DNA from 3 places in the Streptomyces sp. NPDC092369 genome. Region 2 is predicted to be linked to each of the others. Evidence: riboswitches for the same ligand, from Rfam matches in the RefSeq annotation. Region 2 holds a riboswitch; each other region holds the start of a gene.
What was found. Region 2 has a riboswitch for S-adenosylmethionine ahead of ACIQI8_RS11865 (aminotransferase class V-fold PLP-dependent enzyme). Riboswitches for the same ligand answer to the same signal wherever they lie in the genome.
Positions count from the first base shown of each region.

Region 1: it holds a riboswitch for S-adenosylmethionine, as region 2 does, so the genes downstream of both, ACIQI8_RS04150 (amino acid ABC transporter permease) here and ACIQI8_RS11865 (aminotransferase class V-fold PLP-dependent enzyme) in region 2, are expected to answer to the same signal.
Region 3: it holds a riboswitch for S-adenosylmethionine, as region 2 does, so the genes downstream of both, ACIQI8_RS36810 (putative leader peptide) here and ACIQI8_RS11865 (aminotransferase class V-fold PLP-dependent enzyme) in region 2, are expected to answer to the same signal.

Region 1 covers NZ_JBIVQP010000001.1:937,632-941,902, reverse strand. The annotation lists gene ACIQI8_RS04165 (ABC transporter ATP-binding protein) at 1-93, shown strand, start outside; gene ACIQI8_RS04160 (putative leader peptide) at 226-336, shown strand; gene ACIQI8_RS04155 (glutathione S-transferase C-terminal domain-containing protein) at 491-1,354, shown strand; SAM riboswitch class IV at 1,442-1,551, shown strand; gene ACIQI8_RS04150 (amino acid ABC transporter permease) at 1,895-2,875, shown strand; gene ACIQI8_RS04145 (amino acid ABC transporter ATP-binding protein) at 2,872-3,669, shown strand; gene ACIQI8_RS04140 (ABC transporter substrate-binding protein) at 3,729-4,271, shown strand, end outside.
Region 2 covers NZ_JBIVQP010000002.1:484,651-488,921, reverse strand. The annotation lists gene ACIQI8_RS11875 (cytochrome bc complex cytochrome b subunit) at 1-95, shown strand, start outside; gene trpD (anthranilate phosphoribosyltransferase) at 242-1,306, shown strand; SAM riboswitch class IV at 1,383-1,499, shown strand; gene ACIQI8_RS11865 (aminotransferase class V-fold PLP-dependent enzyme) at 1,664-3,028, shown strand; gene ACIQI8_RS11860 (Lrp/AsnC ligand binding domain-containing protein) at 3,120-3,401, opposite strand; gene ACIQI8_RS11855 (rhomboid family intramembrane serine protease) at 3,398-4,141, opposite strand.
Region 3 covers NZ_JBIVQP010000007.1:409,254-413,524, reverse strand. The annotation lists gene ACIQI8_RS36820 (ABC transporter permease) at 1-452, opposite strand, end outside; gene ACIQI8_RS36815 (ABC transporter substrate-binding protein) at 456-2,093, opposite strand; gene ACIQI8_RS36810 (putative leader peptide) at 2,290-2,400, opposite strand; SAM riboswitch class IV at 2,419-2,532, opposite strand; gene ACIQI8_RS36805 (sulfite oxidase) at 2,875-4,152, shown strand; gene ACIQI8_RS36800 (MFS transporter) at 4,164-4,271, shown strand, end outside.

The sequences.
Region 1 (4,271 bases), on a different contig from region 2:
GGCGCCTACGCCAAGCTGTGGCGCCACCAGTCCGGCGGCTTCCTCACCGACAGCCCGACGGACGACGACGCCGCCCGGGCCGACGTGAACTGAACGGGACACCGCAGCCCGGCGGGGCACCGGAACCGAACGGGACACCGACCGGTCGGTGGACGCCCTCTTGACGCCGCAGCCAGGGGGATCGACACTCCAGAAGGGAATCCTAGTGAACAGGTAGGGAATGACATGAGGCGCCTTGGACCGGTCACCGTACGCGTGAGCCGCTCGCCTCTCCTCACCTCCCGCCGCCACATCGATCTGCTGCGCGTCTGCAGCGCGATCAGCCGCCTCGGCTGAGCCGCGCCCCTCCCGTGCCCGCGACGCCCACGCGTCGTCCCGCGACCGGACGCCACCGGCGTCGTCCGACCGCCGCGCACGGCTGAGCCCGGCCCCTTCCCGTCCGACGTCGCTACCGCCGCGCGCACGTCCGCGCCCGCTCCCGGGGAGAGTCATGTCCGTCACACCGCTGGCCGCCCACACCACCGCTCCGTCCACGCCCGCCTTCCGGGGCCGCATCGGCGGCGATCCGCGCAGCGGCCACTACGCCGTTCCGCGCCGCTACCGCCTCCATCTGTCCACCGCGTGTCCCGACGGCCTGCGCATCGCCGTCACCCACAGCCTGCTCGGCCTGGACACCGTCTGTCCGGCCACCTACCTGCCCGCCGTCCCCGACTCCGCGGAGGACGGCCACTCCGTGCTGCGCCCGCTGTACGAGGCGAGCGCCCACCGGTACTCAGGACCGGCCGTCGGACCGGTGCTCAGCGACGACTGGTCCGGGCGGATCGTCAGCACCCACGCCCCGGACATCACCCGCGACCTCGCCCGCCGCTTCGGCGCCGACCGGCTCTCGCTCTACCCGTGCGGCGCCGAGTCGGAGATCGAGGCCGTCGAGCGGATGTGCGCACAGGACATCGAGGGGGCCGCCCAGCGCGCCGGACAGTCCGACGGCGAGCAGACGGAGCGGGACGCGGCCCTGGAGACGCTGCTGGAGTCGCTGGGCGCGCTGGAGCGCTGGCTCGTCGGCCGCGAATACATGATTCGGGATCAGATCACCGCCGCCGACGTCGAGTTGTGGGTCACGCTGGTCCAGCTCGACACCGTGCACCGCGACCACCTCGACGCCTCCGCGGTCCAGCGCATCGCCGACCACCCCACTCTGTGGGCGTACGCCCGCCGCCTGGCCGCCCACCCCGCCTTCGGCACCCACCTCGACCTGGACGGGATCGCCCGCCGCCATCACGCCCGTTGCCGGGGACTGGAGGCGGCCGGCGCGGCCGTGCAGATCCTCGACTGGGCGGCCCACGCGGCCCGATAGCCGTCGCACAGCGGCTCCACAGCCGTTCCAGTCGGTGGACCGGCGTTGACATTCGTTCGGGCAAGTGTCTTGAATATCGCCCAGAACGGTCATGAGTGTCAGCGACAAGCCCTGGCTTGCTGACCGGCAACCCTCGCACCGCGGTGGGGTGCCCCAGGTGACGACCGGACCGGATGACGTTTCGGTAAGCGCGCGGCCCCTTTCGGGGGGCCACCCAACAGTGACAGGTGACGCCATGTACGCAGCTCCCAGGACGGCCGCATGCCGCCCGCAGGGCTGCGTACCGTCGTACGCGAACCTGTTCGTCGCCGACCGCGCCGTCGATCTGCTCCGGGTCAGCAGCGCACTGTGTACCGCACCGGGCCGCGCCCGCTGTCGGGGCTGACGACCACCGCTCAGCCCGCGCACCTCTGACGCACACCCGCCTCCGCCGGTGTGCAGTTCCCCTCCCCGCCCCCAGTCCCGCGCAGCCGCGCGCGCCGCCCGTCGTCGCGCGTCCACCGCCGGGGTCCGGGGTGTCCGAACCTGCCGGAGCCCACTATGAGTGAACCCCCTGGCGCAGCCGTGTCCCTCGCCGAGGCACCGCCTGCCGACGAACCGTCAAAACCCCTCACGGCACAGCGAGTTCAGCCGCTGCGCCGACCGGGACGCTGGATCGCCACCGCGGTCGTGCTGGTCCTCGCGATCCAGTTCGTGCACGGCCTGGCGACCAACCCGTTCTACCAGTGGGACCGCTTCGGATACTGGTTCCTGCGGCCGACCATCCTCGACGGCCTGCTCATCACCCTCGAAGTGGCCGCCTACAGCGCGGTGCTCGGCCTCCTCGGCGGCATCCTGCTCGCCCTGGCCAGGCTCTCCAAGTCCCCGGTGCTGCGCGCGGTGAGCTGGACCTACGTCTGGGCCCTGCGCTCGATCCCGCTGATCGTGGTGCTGCTCTTCCTCTACAACTTCAGCGCCCTGTACAAGACGTTGAGTGTCGGCGTCCCCTTCGGGCCCGCCTTCTTCTCCTTCGACGAGTCGAAGCTGGCCACCGACATGGTCGTCGCCGTCATCGGCCTCAGCCTCAACGAGGCGGCCTACGCGGCCGAAGTGGTCCGCGGCGGCATCCTCTCCGTCGACCAGGGCCAGCACGAGGCGGCCTCCGCCCTCGGCCTGCCCAAGAGCTACCAGTTCCGCAGGATCGTCTTCCCGCAGGCGCTGCGCTCCATCACCCCGAACTACGTCAACCAGCTGATCGGCCTGATCAAGAGCACCTCGCTGGTCTTCTACGTCTCCCTGCTGGACCTGTTCGGCTCCGCGCAGACGATGGGCTCCACCTATCCCGGCGACATCGTGCCGCTGCTCCTGGTCGTCACCGTCTGGTACCTGATCCTGACCAGCGTGGTGTCCGTCATCCAGTTCTACGTCGAGCGGTACTACGCCCGGGGCGCCACGCGCTCCCTGCCGCCGACCCCGATCCAGAAGCTCCGCACCGGCCTCACCGATCTGCGGGCCCGCATCCGCCGGGAGGCCGCCGTATGAGCGCGAACACACTTCAGTCACCGGTGGATGTCGTCCCGGCCGCCGTCGAGGTGCACGACGTGCACAAGTGGTACGGCGCCCACCGGGTGCTGGACGGCGTCGACCTGACCGTACGGCCCGGCGAGGTCACCGTCGTCCTCGGCCCGTCCGGCTCCGGGAAGTCCACGCTGCTGCGGGTCATCAACCACCTGGAGAAGCCGGAGATCGGCTACGTCAGCGTCAACGGCGAACTGATCGGTGTGAAGCGCCAGGGGGAGAGGCTGAAGGAGCTGAGCGAGCGGGCCATCCTCGCCCAGCGCAGCCGGATCGGCTTCGTCTTCCAGAACTTCAACCTGTTCCCGCACCTGACCGTCCTCGACAACGTGGCCGCGGCCCCGGTCGCCACCGGCCGGCTCGGCAAGCCCGAAGCCCTGGAACTGGCCCGCGAGTTGCTCGGCCGGGTGGGGCTCGGCGAGAAGGCCGGCGCCTATCCGCGACAGCTGTCCGGGGGCCAGCAGCAGCGCGTCGCCATCGCACGCGCCCTCGCCCTGCGGCCCGGCGTCATCCTCTTCGACGAGCCGACCTCCGCCCTCGACCCCGAACTCGTGGGTGAAGTCCTCGCCGTCATCAAGGACTTGGCGACCAGCGGCACCACCCTCGTCATCGTCACCCACGAGATCGGCTTCGCCCGCGAGGTCGCCGACCGGGTCGTCTTCATCGACGGCGGAAAGATCGTCGAGCAGGGCCCGCCCCACGAGGTCCTCGACAAGCCGCAGCACGAACGGACCCGCGACTTCCTCAGCAAGGTCCTCTGAACCCCCCTCTTCACCTACCGCCACTTTCCAAGTCCCGAACACCGAACCTAGGAACAGCCATGTCTCCCCTCAGCCTTCGCAGCAGACTCACTCGCGGACTCACCGCCGGCACCGTCGTCGCCGCCCTCGCCGGCGGGCTCGCCGCCTGCGGGGGAGACAGCGACGCGGCCACCACGACCGACAACGCCGCCGCCGGTTCGGTGACCGTGGGTGCCCTGTCCCTCGGCGCCGCCAAGGAGACCACGCTGAAGGTCTCCGAAGTGAAGTCGATCAGCGCCGAGTTGCCCAAGGACATAGCCAAGAGCGGCAAGCTGGAGATCGGCGTCGGCTTCCTGCCCGCCGGCTCACCGCCGCTCGGCTACGTCGGCTCGGACCAGAAGACCCTCACCGGTTCGGAGACCGACATCGGCCGCCTGGTCGCCGCCGTCCTCGGCCTCAAGCCCGAGCTGAAGAACTCCACTTGGGAGAACCTCTTCATCGGCCTGGACAGCGGCAAGGTCCAGGTCGCCTTCTCCAACGTGACCGACACCGAGGAGCGCAAGGCGAAGTACGAGTTCGCCTCCTACCGCGAGGACAACCTCGGCTTCGCGGTGAAGGCCGAC
Region 2 (4,271 bases):
AGCTGAGCGAGGCGTACTACGGCGAGGAGTCCCAGATCCCCAAGCCCACCGTCGAGGAGTACAAGGAGATCACGAGCGGCCACGGCCACCACTGATCGCTGAGGCGTCGCCACGCCACAGTCGAAGGGCCCCGTCCGAACACCGGACGGGGCCCTTCGCCGTGCCGCGCGCTGGATAGGGTGGTGCACGTCTTTCGACGCACGTCCCGACGCACATTTCTACGACACCCAGGAGCGGCCGTATGAGCGCTGTGACCCCCGCTGGAGGCGACACCGCGGCGGCCCGTTCCTGGCCCGAGGTACTGAACTCCCTGCTGTACGGCAGGGACCAGGACGCCGACGCCACCTTCTGGGCGATGGACCAGATCATGCGGGGCGAGGCGACGGACGCGCAGATCGCCGGGTTCGTGGTGGCGCTGCGGGCCAAGGGCGAGACCGTCGAGGAGATCACCGGTCTGGTGCGCGCGATGTACGCGCACGCCAACGTGATCGAGGTGTCCGGGAAGACGGTGGACATCGTCGGGACCGGCGGCGACGGCGCGAAGACGGTGAACATCTCCACGATGTCCTCGATCGTGATCGCCGGCACGGGCGCGAAGGTCGTCAAGCACGGCAACCGCGCCGCGTCCTCCGCGTCCGGCGCCTCCGACGTCCTGGAGCGTCTCGGCGTCAACCTGGAGCTGACCCCGAAGCGGGTGGCCGAGGTCGCCGAGGAGGCCGGGATCACCTTCTGTTTCGCGATCAAGTTCCACCCGGCCCTGCGTCACGCGGGCGCCGCGCGCGGCCAGTTGGGCATTCGCACGGTGTTCAACGCGCTCGGCCCGCTCACCAACCCCGCCAAGGTGCGCGCCCAGGCGGTCGGGGTCGCCGACCCGCGGATGGCGCCCATCATCGCGGGCGTCTTCGCCGAGCGCGGCAACTCCTCCCTGGTGTTCCGGGGTGACGACGGCCTCGACGAGCTGACGACCACGGCCACCTCCCGGGTGTGGATCGTCCGCGACGGCAAGGTCACCGAGGAGACCTTCGACCCCCGTGACGTGGGCCTCCCGCTGGTCCCGGTGGAGGCGCTGCGCGGCGCCGACCCCGAGTACAACGCGGCCGTCGCCCGCCGGCTCCTGGACGGCGAGACGGGCCCGGTGCGGGACGCCGTACTCCTGAACTCGGCAGCCGCCCTGGTGGCCCTGGAGGCGCAGGACGGGCCGCTGGCGGACCGGCTCAGGGCCGGGATGGAGAAGGCGGCGGAGTCGATCGACTCGGGCGCCGCCAAGCGGACTCTGGAACGCTGGGCGGCAGCCAGCAACGCGTAGCGGTACGGCGGTGGTCGTCCCGCGATCCGGACACGGGTTGCGGGACGACGATCACATCGCGTAAGTTTTCGGACCAGGTCATGAGTGACAGTCATGAGGCCCCGGCCGACTGTCCGGCAACCCTCCGTCCGTGGCGGGGTGCCCCGGGTGAAGACCAGGCCGTAGGCAGCGAGGTCTGCGGCAAGCGCGGGCCCCTCGAAAGACACCAGGGGTCCTGGTCATCGAGGGAGTTCTCCGTGAGCAAGCGAATGCGATAGGGCGTCGAGCCCCGCCTCCGCACACCCCCTTTCACCCCTCCGTGCTTGAGCCCAGCCTGCTCGCACGGCGGAACCGCCTTGCCTCTCACGGGAGTTCGCCATGTCTGTCTCCACCACTGCCGCCGCCCAGACCATTTGTGCCCAGCTGCCCGTTCTGGGCCGGGACGTCACCGTCCCGCTCGTCACGGGCGGCGAGGTCACCTACGCGGCACTCGACTACGCGGCCAGCGCCCCCGCCCTCCAGCGCGTCTGGGACGACGTGGCGGCCTACGCCCCGTACTACGGCAGCGTCCACCGCGGGGCGGGCTACCTCTCGCAACTCTCCACCGACCTCTTCGAGAACGCGCGGAAGACGGTCGAGGAGTTCCTCGACTGCCGCCCCGACGACCAGCTGATCTTCACCCGCTCCACCACGGACTCCCTCAACCTCCTCGCCGCGGCCCTGCCCGCCGACTGCCAGGTCTTCGTCTTCGAGACCGAGCACCACGCCTCGCTGCTGCCCTGGCAGGACGCCCGCGTCACCTACCTCAACGCCCCGCGCACCCCGGCCCAGGCCGTCGAGACCCTCGAAAAGGCCCTCGCCGACCGGGACCCCTACGGTCCGGCCCTGGTCTGCGTCACGGGCGCCTCGAACGTCACCGGCGAGCTGTGGCCGGTCCGCGAACTGGCCGCCGCCGCGCACGCCCACGGCGCGCGGATCGTCCTGGACGCCGCCCAACTCGCCCCGCACCACCCGGTCTCCGTCCAGGACCTCGACGTCGACTGGATCGCCTTCTCCGGCCACAAGCTCTACGCCCCCTTCGGCTCCGGCGTCCTGGCCGGCCGCGCCGACTGGCTCCAGGCCGCCGACCCCTACCTCGCGGGCGGCGGCGCCAGCCGCAAGGTCGCCCGGCGCGAGGACGGGGGAGTGGACGTGGAGTGGCACGAGACCGCCGCGCGGCACGAAGCGGGCTCCCCGAACGTCATCGGCGCCTACTCCATCGCGTCGGCCTGCAAGGCGCTGACCGAGGCGGGCTTCGACACGCTGGTCGCACGCGAGCAGCACCTGATCGAGAAGGTGCGGGCGGGCCTGGCGGAGGTCCCGCAGGTGAAGGTCCTGTCCCTCTTCGGCGACGACGCCCCGCGCGTGGGCGTGATCTCCTTCGTCGTCGACGGCTGGAACAGCTCCCACTTCGCCGCCGCCCTCTCGGCCGAGTACGGCATCGGCGTCCGCGACGGCCTCTTCTGCGCCCACCCCCTGCTCCGCACCCTCCTGGGCACCGACCCCCAGACCCAGGGTGAATGCGGCGCCCCCGAGGCGGCCCCGGGCGAGAAGTCCCTCAACGCGATCCGGGTGAGCTTCGGCGCGGGCACCCCCGACGAGCACGTCGAGCGCTTCATCAACGCCGTCAAGGAACTGGTGACTGACGGCGCGAAGTGGAAGTACACGACGGAGAACGGCCGCTGCGTCCCGACGGTGGGCTAGAGGCTCCTAAGGGGCGCGGGGATCTGCGCGACCAGCCACATCCGGCCGGCAGTCGCACACGAACCGCGCTCCGCAGACGATTGGGCGCCGATCACGAGTCCAACCCGATAGCAAAAGCCGCCTCAAGGTCATGCTGGGAGTACGTCCGAAACGCCACATGCGTGTCCGTGCCCTCAACCCCGGGGATCTTGCTGATACGCCCAGGGATCACCTCGGCGAGGTCCTCGTGCTCCTTGACCCGAACCATCGCGATCAAGTCATACGTACCCGTCACGGAGAACACCTCGCTCACAGATTCCAGCGAGGCAATCGACTCCGCGATCTCGGGGATCCGGTCCACGCTGGTCTTGATGAGGACGATCGCGGTGATCACGGCTGGTTCTCTCCCTCGGGGGCCGGAGCTGGGGCGGCCCTTACTCTAGTCCTACGGCGGAAACGGGCCCACGCGTAGCCGAAGCCCAGCGAGAAGCCCACCAGGTGGGCCAGATACGCCACCCCGGGCCCCTGCTCCGCCCGCCCCGCCGCCACCCACTGCAGCGCCGCCCAGAACGGCAGCACCACCCACGCGGGAAACCGCATCGGCAGAAAGAACAGGAACGGCAGCAGGCTCGTCACCCGCGCCCCGGGGAACAGGTACAGAAACGCGCCCAGGATCGCCGAGATCGCCCCCGACGCTCCCACCAGGGACTGGTCGGAGGAGGAGTTGGCGGCCGCGTACCCCAGCAGGGCGAGATAGCCGCAGACGAGGTAGAAGAGCGTGAACTGCACGCGGCCCATCCGCTCCTCGGTCAGCACGCCGAAGACGTAGAGGAAGAGCATGTTGCCGAGCAGGTGGACCCAGCTGCCGTGGATGAAGAGGGCCGTGGCGGGGGTGAGGGCGGAGCCGGCGGGGTCCGCGAAGAGGTCCGCCGGGACCACGCCCCAGCGGTGGAAATAGGCCCGCTGCGCGGCGAGCAGCGCGTCCCCGGAGCCGTAGGCCGGATTCAGTCCCGAGGCCGGGCCGACCGCGAAGACCAGACAGCACAACGCGATCAGTCCGTACGTCACCGGTGCCGACGGCATCCGGACCGTTCTGACCGTCCTGCCGACCGACGCGCTCCAGTTGCTGATCATGGACACAGAGCATGGCGTAACCGGACGCACACGCACAGATCGCCTCGCCGCCGCGGACGGGCGGGCGGCGGGTACGCGCCAGGCCGTAGGGTTACGAGCCACACGCACCGGGGAAGCCGGGCGTCACGGA
Region 3 (4,271 bases), on a different contig from region 2:
CAGAACGTCGGTACGGACACTCCCAACGGCGGCAAGGACAGCAGCAGTTGGCGCAGCCAGCGCTGCGAGGTGTAGGTGGCCAGTATGGCCAGACCGCCGCCGAGGACCACCGCGAGCAGCAGCGCGGCACCGGTCAACTGCAGTGTCTGGGGCAGCGCGTCCGCGAGCGTCGAGGTCACCGGCCGGCCGGTGGAGACCGCGTCGCCGAAGTCACCGCGGACCGCCTTGCCGAGGTAGTCGGCGTACTGCGCCAGGACCGGCTTGTCGAAGCCGTACTGGTGGCGCAGCGCGGCGAGTTGGGCCGGATCGACCTGCCCGGAGTCCGCCCCGGCCCCGGCCATCGCCGAGACCGGGTCACCGGGCAGGAAGTCCAGCACCAGGAACGACACCGTGTACGCCGCCCACAGCACACCGATCGCCTGCGCGACGCGCTTGATCACATAGCCGCGCACGATCTAACCGATCCAGGTGTCGTGCAGCTGGATCCGGCTGGAGGCGTCGAAGTCCAGGTTGTGCACCTTCGTCGACACGCCCAGCTGGGTCTGCAGCTCCACCACGGGTACGACGTACGCGTTCGTCACGATCAACTGCTGTGCCGTTCCGGCCAGTTCCTTCCGCTTGGCCGCGTCGGTCGTGGCCGCCTGCCGGGTCAGCGCCGTGTCCAGCGAGCTCTTCGGGAGGCGGTAGGTGTTGGCCAACCCGGTGGAGTACAGCGTGCGCAGGATGTCGGGGTCGGCCCGGGTGAGGTTCCCCCACAGGCCGTCGAAGTCACCGCTCTGCTGCACGGTCGCGATCTGGGAGATCTGCAACTCCTTGAGCACCACGTCGATGCCGACGGCCTTGAGCTGCTGCTGGATCAGTTCCAGCGCCGGCTGGTTGGTGGCCGCGTTGGCGAACCACTTGACGGTCAGGCTCAGCTTGGCGCCGCCCTTCGTGCGGATGCCGTCGCCACCCGTCTTCCAACCGGCCGAGTCCAGCAGTGACTTGGCCTTGGCCGCGTCGAACCCGAGGTCGCTGCCCAGGTCCTCGTAGTCCGGTGTGGTGCGCGCCAGGATGCTGGTGGCCGGATGGGTGCCGGTGGGGAAGACGGCGTCGGCGATCTCCTGCCGGTTGACGGCGTACTGGATCGCCTGCCGCACCTTGACGTCCTTGAGGGCCGGCCGGGAGTTGTTGAGCGCCAGGTTGAACACCGCACCGGGATTGGCCCGTCGCGCCAGGGTCACCGGGCCGCCCTTCAGCGCCGCCTCGTTGGCCTTGCCGACGCTGCTGATCGCGTCCACCTGACCGGACTGGAGGCTGCCGGCCCGCACGCCCGCCTCGGGCACCACCTTGAACACCAGCTTGTCGAGATAGGCCTCGCCCTTCTTGCTCCACAGCGAGGAACCCCAGGTGTAACCCGTGCGCTTGGCCAGGGTGATCGACTGGTTCTGGACGTACTGCTTCAGGACGAAGGGCCCGGAGCCGACCACTCCCTCGCTGCACTTCTGCTGCGGGGTCCTCTTCGCGCTCGCAGAGGACTCGATGCCCAGCGAGTGCGTCGAAGTGGCCTGCAGGAACTGGGCGTTGGGCTGCTGGAAGGTCACCTTGACGGTGAGCGGGTCGACCACGGTGGTGCTCTTGACGCCACTCAGATAGCCCTCGGCGAGAGTGCCGAGGGCACCCAGCTTCGGGACCGCGTCGAAGTTGTCCTTGACCACCTGCGCGGTCAGCCTGGACCCGTCACTGAAGGTGACACCCGATCGGAGATGGAAGGTGAACGTCGTCGCGTCGGAGCTGATGTCCCAGCTCTTCGCCAGCCACGGCACGATCTTGCCGGTCTGCGGGTCCTGGTCGGTGAGGGAGTCCACGATCTGCCGCACCGAGTAGATGGTGTCGTTGCTGGCCACCTGCTGCGGGTCCACGCAGCCGGCGTCGGAGCCCACCGCGAAGGTCAAGGAGCCACCGGACTTCGCCGGGCCGCTGCCGCTGCCGCTGCCGCTGCCGCTGTCCGAGCCGTCGCCGCCGGAGCCGCAGGCGGTCAGAAGGACGCTGGTGGTCAGGAGGGCGGCCAGTGCCGCCCACCGGGTGGGTCGGAAATCCGGATGTGCTGTCACGGAGGGTGCTCCTACTCGTGTCACTACGCGTGTGCCCCCCCGGGGGATCGCGACCGCGCGCGGGCAGGCCGCACCGGTCGGCGCAACGCCGATGACGGGGCAGTGCAGTTCAGGAAGTCAGGCGGGAATGCCTACGGGCCGCGACGGACGTCGGACGGACGTGGTCGGGGCGGTCGGCTGCGACGCGGACAAACGGTCAGCTGCGACAGAGACAGCCGGCGAAGCGCTGAAGGTCGATGTGACGTCGACGGGAGAGCCAGGAGAAGGCGTTCAGGTCACTGCTGTGTCGCACGACCGTCCTCCACATCTCCGCCCCGGCCAAGGGGTCCCGCGCTTGCAGAGATCGTCGGTGATCCTGCCGGGCTTTCACCTGGAGCACCCCACCGCGTCGGAGGGTTGCCGGTCAGCAAGCCAGGGCTTGACGCTGACACTCGATGCCGTTCGTGATCATACGGATCGACGTCGTCATACGTCAATGGAGCGCTTCACCCGTCAACCACCCTCCCCGCGCTGCCGTGCGGGCGGATGCCAACGCCTCGTTGACACCTTCCGCTCCGCGTGTTTGCATCCCGCCATGCCGTTGTCGCAGTCGCTGACCCGTCGCCGCGCCGTGGACCTCGTCCGCGTGGCCGCCGCGCTGTGTCGACCGACCGGCTGATCGAGCACCTTCTCGCACCTCTGCCAACAGCCGCGCAGGACAAGCCGGTTGTGCATCCACCGGCACGTCTCGCGATCCTCCGTGCCGCCCGCACTCTTCGCTCAGACATGACGAGGAACCGCCATGCCGACACCCGTTCCCCCGCCCGGTCACCGCCACGAAACCGACTACGACCGCCGCAGGTTGAACCAGTGGCTGGCCGGTGAGGCCAGGGCCGACGGGGTCAGCCGCCGACGACTGCTCACGCTGCTCGCCGCCACCGCCGCCGGGACCGCACTCGGCGGTACCAGGCCCGCCCGCGCCGCCGTTCCCGGCATCGTCAAACCCCTGCCGCCCGAGTGGTTCATCGAGCGCGGCACCAACGCCGAGACCCGCTGGGAGGCGTTGCGCGGAATCGGCCATCACACCCCCAACGACCTGTTCTTCGTGCGCAACCACACCGCCACCCCCGTCCTTGAGGCCGACGACTGGCGGCTGCGGCTGTGGGGGAGCGGACTGCGGGGAGCTCCCGGCGAGGACCGCCCGGTGGAGTTCGGCTACGACGATCTGCGCGCCCTGCCGTCCGTCACCCGTACCGCGTTCGTCGAGTGCGCCGGCAACGGCCGCTCCTACTACACGACCCAGCAGGGCGACACGGTCACCGGCACCGCGTGGACCCTGGGAGCGATCGGCGTCGCGCGCTGGCGCGGGGTGCGCCTGGCCGACGTACTGCGCAGGGCCGGACTGTCCCGCAACGCCGTGGACGTGCAACCGCGCGGCCTGGACGCCGAGTACGTCAGCGGTGGCGAGAGCCTGGGCCGCGTACGCCGTCCGCTGCCGCTGGCCAAGGCGCTGGACGACGTGCTGCTCGCGTACGAGATGAACGGCGAGCCACTGCCGTACGACCACGGGTACCCGGTGCGGGTGCTGGTGCCGTCCTGGGTGGGGATCGCGTCGATCAAGTGGGTCGGCGACATCGAGGTGTCCGCGCAGCCGCTCCTCTCGCCCTGGAACATTACGTTCTACCGACTGTTCGGTCCCTCCTACCCGGAGGGCGGCAGTGCCCCGCTCACCCGGCAGGCCATCAAGAGCGCCTTCGAGTTGGCGAGCGGGGCCACGTTCGCGGCGGGCCGCCGGCACGTGCTGCACGGGCGCTCGTGGTCGGGCGCGGGTGCTGTGGACCGCGTCGACATCAGCACCGACGGCGGGGCGAGCTGGCGGCGCGCCCACCTGAACGACCGTCCCCGTACCGGCACGTGGACCCGCTGGTCCCTGAACTGGCGGCCCGAGGCACCCGGTGCCACCCACCTGCTGGCCCGCGCCACGGACACGGCCGGCCGTACGCAGCCGGACGTCGCGGTGCCCAATACGCAGGGGTACCTGTTCGACGCGGTGGTACGGCATCCGGTGAGCGTGGTGTGACGGACGTCTGAATGCTCCCGGGAGAAGACCGCGCCACCCGCCGCGTCCTGCTGGTGTGCATGGCCGCAGGGGCAACCACCCTGCTGGACCAGGCAGTTCTGAACATCGCCGTCCCGAGC